Regions from separate parts of the Streptomyces sp. NPDC058525 genome, predicted to be linked through region 1. Evidence: riboswitches for the same ligand, from Rfam matches in the RefSeq annotation. Region 1 holds a riboswitch; the other holds the start of a gene.

What was found. Region 1 has a riboswitch for cobalamin ahead of ACFWP3_RS12415 (DUF4430 domain-containing protein). Riboswitches for the same ligand answer to the same signal wherever they lie in the genome.
Region 2: it holds a riboswitch for cobalamin, as region 1 does, so the genes downstream of both, ACFWP3_RS31050 (DUF4430 domain-containing protein) here and ACFWP3_RS12415 (DUF4430 domain-containing protein) in region 1, are expected to answer to the same signal.

What each region holds. Positions count from the first base shown of each region.
Region 1 covers NZ_JBHXNP010000019.1:32,537-34,727, reverse strand. The annotation lists gene ACFWP3_RS12420 (trypsin-like serine peptidase) at 1-466, opposite strand, end outside; cobalamin riboswitch at 664-802, shown strand; gene ACFWP3_RS12415 (DUF4430 domain-containing protein) at 949-1,437, shown strand; gene ACFWP3_RS12410 (hypothetical protein) at 1,434-1,790, opposite strand; cobalamin riboswitch at 1,950-2,136, shown strand.
Region 2 covers NZ_JBHXNP010000085.1:6,773-8,963, reverse strand. The annotation lists gene ACFWP3_RS31055 (3-hydroxybutyryl-CoA dehydrogenase) at 1-388, shown strand, start outside; gene ACFWP3_RS31050 (DUF4430 domain-containing protein) at 487-975, opposite strand; cobalamin riboswitch at 1,122-1,271, opposite strand; gene ACFWP3_RS31045 (hypothetical protein) at 1,351-1,626, opposite strand; gene ACFWP3_RS31040 (hypothetical protein) at 1,702-2,028, shown strand; gene ACFWP3_RS31035 (carotenoid oxygenase family protein) at 2,136-2,191, opposite strand, start outside.

The DNA.
Region 1 (2,191 bases):
TCAGCCCCTCGTTGTTGTACGAGGGCACGAAGACGATGTTGCGGAACCACCGGCCGCCCGCCCCGCCGTGTACGCAGTGCCCGGCCGTCCACACCAGCCCGGACCGGCCGGGGCGGGCGGGGTCCCGTACGGCGGTGGCGGAGCACACGCTCGGCCCTTCGTCCGTGTCGAAGAAGAGCTTCCCGACGACGGCCGCGTTGTCGTGGTAGGAGGTCGCCTCCGGTTTCGCCGCGACCGGGGCGGGTTCGGGGTCGGTCACGTCCACGTCCGCACCGAGATCGCCGGGCACCGCGGTGCCGGCGGGGGCCGCCCCCGCCATCCGGTCGGGGGTCCAGAGCCCCGGGACGACCGGGTTGGCGAAGTCCGCGGGCAGCCGCGGGGAGACGCAGCCGGTGGCGGCGAGGACCAGGGTGAGGGTGAGGGCGAGGGCGGTCAGAGCGGCCCTGGCGGCACGGTGCTGGAACATGGCGGAGGCCCCCGGCGGTCGGCCCGGCCCTGGCGGCCGCGGCATCGGCATACAGCTCGGACACCCGAGCCACGCGGCTCCCGCGGGCGGGGTTCATCCCCGTGCGGCCCGAAACAGAAACGTGACGTTCCGCTCCGCCGCGGTCGGGGCCCGGCAGAAGGTGCTGGCAGCCGCGTCCGCGGGGCCATACGATGCGTCTGCTCGGACACGCGTCCGAGTCACAACTGAATCGCTGTGTGACTGGGGGAAGCCGGTGGGAATCCGGCGCTGACCTGCAACCGTGTGCGGCGCGTGGCGCCGCGAGCCGGAGTGCCCACCGCACGGCGAGTACCGCTTCCCCCTGTCATGGTCTGCAGCACGAAGCCCTGAGCCTCCGGCGCGCCCGGCGGTCCTGCCCGCCGGTCGGGCCGGACGCGTCACGGCGCCGACGGTGCGGCCGGGCCACCGGCGCGGGACCGTGACCCACGCCAGGAAGGCATTCGATGCGCCAGACCCTCGCCCGCAGAGCCCTCGTCACCGCAGCCGTTCTCGGGCTCGCCCTCGCCACCGCGCCCGCGGCGGCCCAGGCCGCGCCGGCGCCCCACACGAACAAGCCCGTCAGGGTGAGCCTGACCGTGCAGGGCCCGGACGGGCTGCTGTTCAAGGGCAAGATCACGTCCAAGGGGCACGACGTCACCACGGCCACCGGCGGCACGCACAAGTGCGACGGCACCAACGGCGGCCAGAACCCGACGCCCGTGCCGACCCCGACCGCCGCGCTGGACGACGCCGCCCGCCTGAACTACTTCGGCTGGGACGGCACCTGGTACGCGTCCTTCGACGACTTCTCGGTCGACACCATCAAGGAGGTCAGCGGCGGCGGTTCGGCGTACTGGAGCATATCCGTCAACGGCACCCCGACTCCGGTGGGCGGCTGCCAGTTCAAGCTGAAGGCCGGCGACCAGGTGGCGTTCACCTGGACCTCGTTCTAGCGCCGGCCGTCCGGCCGGGCCGCGGTGCGCGGGGCGTCCGCCCCGCCCACTCCGGTGATCCGCCGCGCCCGGTCGATCCGCCGGTGGGCCTCCCCCAGCAGCTCCGACGCGTCGGGCTCGGCCGCGTCGGCGCCGGGCGCCTCCCCGGGGAGCATCCGGTCGGCCAGGGCAGCGCCCAGCGCCTCGGCGAGCTCCAGGATGTCGACGAGAGCGCTCTTGGTCGTGCGCAGCCTGGCGACCTGGGCGCCCAGTTGGCGGCGCGCGGCGATCAGGCCCTCGTACTCGCGTGCCGTCACGGCGACCATCGGATACCCGTCGACCTCCACGGCGCGCGGAACCGGTTTACCGGCCACGGCTCCCTCCCCGCCTTCGCAAACACCCTCATTCGCAGTCGAGTTGAGAAGTCATCCAAACACACCGATCCGGTGTATCGCCTCATTCTGGCTGGAACGGGATGTACGGAACCGGTCCGTCCAAAGGGCGTCGAGCGAGGGGGGTGGACTTACTAGGACGTCCAACTATATGTTCGTGGGCACAAGGTCCGCGGTGCAGGGAAGCCGGTGAGAAACCGGCACGGTCCCGCCACTGTGACCGGGGAGTGTGCTGCCATCCACACGCCACTGACGAGGGCTGTCGGGAAGGCGGGCGGCACGCGGGGATCCGGGAGTCAGGATACCGGCCGCGGAACGTTCCGTGTTGTCCACGAGGATGGAGCAGACACGCATGGCACCGGTTTGTACCCACGACCCTGGTG
Region 2 (2,191 bases), on a different contig from region 1:
CACCTCGGCCGACACCCTGGCCGCCGTCGAAGGCTTCGCCCGCGACGCGCTGGGCAAGACCACGGTCCGCTCCCAGGACCGGGCCGGCTTCGTCGTCAACGCGCTGCTGATCCCGTACCTGTTGTCGGCGATCCGGATGGCCGGGTCCGGGTTCGCGAGCGCCGCCGATGTCGACGCCGGCATGGAACTGGGCTGCGCCCACCCCATGGGCCCGCTCAAACTCGCCGACCTGATCGGCCTGGACACGGTCGCGGCCATCGCGGAATCGCTGTACGCCGAATTCAAGGAACCGCTGTACGCCCCGCCCCCGCTGCTCCGGCGGATGGTGCAGGCGGGGCTGCTGGGCCGCAAGAGCGGCCGCGGGTTCCACACGTACGGCCGGGGCTGAGGGCCCCGGCACGGTCTCCGGGCTGAGGGTGCGCCGGAGGCACGCAGGAACGGTGGGGGTGCGGCGAGTGGTGTCGCCGCGCCCCCACCGCGTCTGCTTTAGAACGAGGTCCAGGTGAAGGCGACCTGGTCACCGGCGTTCAGCTTGAACTGGCAGCCGCCGACGGGCGTCGGGGTGCCGTTGACGGAGATGCTCCAGTAGGCGGAGCCGCCCCCGCTGACGTTCTTGATCGTGTCGACGGAGAAGTCGTCGAACGAGGCGTACCAGGTGCCGTCCCAGGTGAAGTTCTTCTTCTTGGCGGCGTCGTCCAGCGCGGCGGTGGGCGTGGGCACGGCGCTCGGGTTGGCCGAACCGTTCGTGCCGTCGCACTTGTGCGTGCCGCCGGTGGCGGTGGTGACGTCGTGGCCCTTGGTCTTTATCTTGCCCTTGAACAGCAGCCCGCTCGGACCCTGCACCGTGAGGCTGACCTTGACCGGGGCGTTGGAGTGGGGCACCGGCTCGGCGTGGGCGACGGCCGGCGCGGTGGCGAGCGCGAGCCCCAGGGCGGCCGTCGTGACGAGGGTGCGACGGACGAGGTTCGGGCGCATGGAATGCCTTTCGAGCGGGGAGGGCGCACAGCACGCCCCTGCTCCGCACGACATCCCCCGGCAGCGCCGCTCCCTCCGCGGCGGCGGGGACGGGGCCGTCGGTGATCCGGCGACTCAAGGCTCCGCGCTGTAGACCGTGACAGTGGAAGCGGTACGAGCCGCACGCCGGGCGCCCCGGCTCGCGACGCGGATGCGCCCCACACGGTTGCAGGTCAGCGCCGGATTCCCACCGGCTTCCCCCAGGTCATACGGCCATTCAGTTGTCGTTGTCGCCCGGTGCGACCGGGCAGATGAATCGTACGGTCGTAACAACGTGCTGACCAGTGGCGACTTTCCGGCTCCACGGCGTGCGAGCGCGGACGGGGCGCCCCCTCGTCAGCCGGCGTTGTGCATACGGGCCGGGCTGCACTCCACGATTTCCCGCGCCGCGCGCAGCCTGCTGGGGTGGTCCCCGAGCAGCCGGGTGGTGATCAGGATCGCGTAGAGGATGCCGACGCCCTCGTCCTTCAGGTGCTGTTGGACGGAGTCCATGTCGGCGCCGGCGTCCAGCAGCCTCCGACATGCGTCGATCCGATCGCCGATCTGTTCGGCGCGCTCGGGCGTCAGTCCGTGAACGTTGGCGAGGAGTTCTTCCACGGTGGGGCTTGGCATGTCCGGATCTTCTCAGCGCTGCCGCGTCGCTCGCATCCGGTTTGGCGTTGGCGCGATGTCGGGTTGGATGGGGCCGTGGCAAGACGACCCAAGCCGAAGAAGAAGCGCCCGGCCCTCGGCATACCGAGCGAGATCATCCTGCTGACGGGACAGGGCGTGTGGCCGTACACGTTCCTCGCCGACGACGGCCTGGGCGGCTGCGGCAAGGTCGCGATGCCGTCCGAAGCGGCCGTCGAGGAGGTCCAGGCGGCGCTCTTCACACCCCTGGCGGACCTCGCTCGCACCCACCACGGGATCGAACTCGGTGCCGCATGGTCCTCGCTGACCCACGACTCGTGGGTGGGCCGTGTCCGGCGCGTCGCCGGCCCCCCGAGCTCCGGTGCTGTGACGGATGACGGATGACGGATGACGGATGACGGTTGCCGGGCCTGATGCCGTGCCGGCAGAACTGTTCGGTGGACCTTTCCGAGGGGCTGGCCGACCCGTAGCGGCCGGTCGGGGCTGGTTGGTCAGACGGTGTCCGTCGGTAGCCAGGAGCCGTGTAGGCCTAGTGGGACTCGGACCG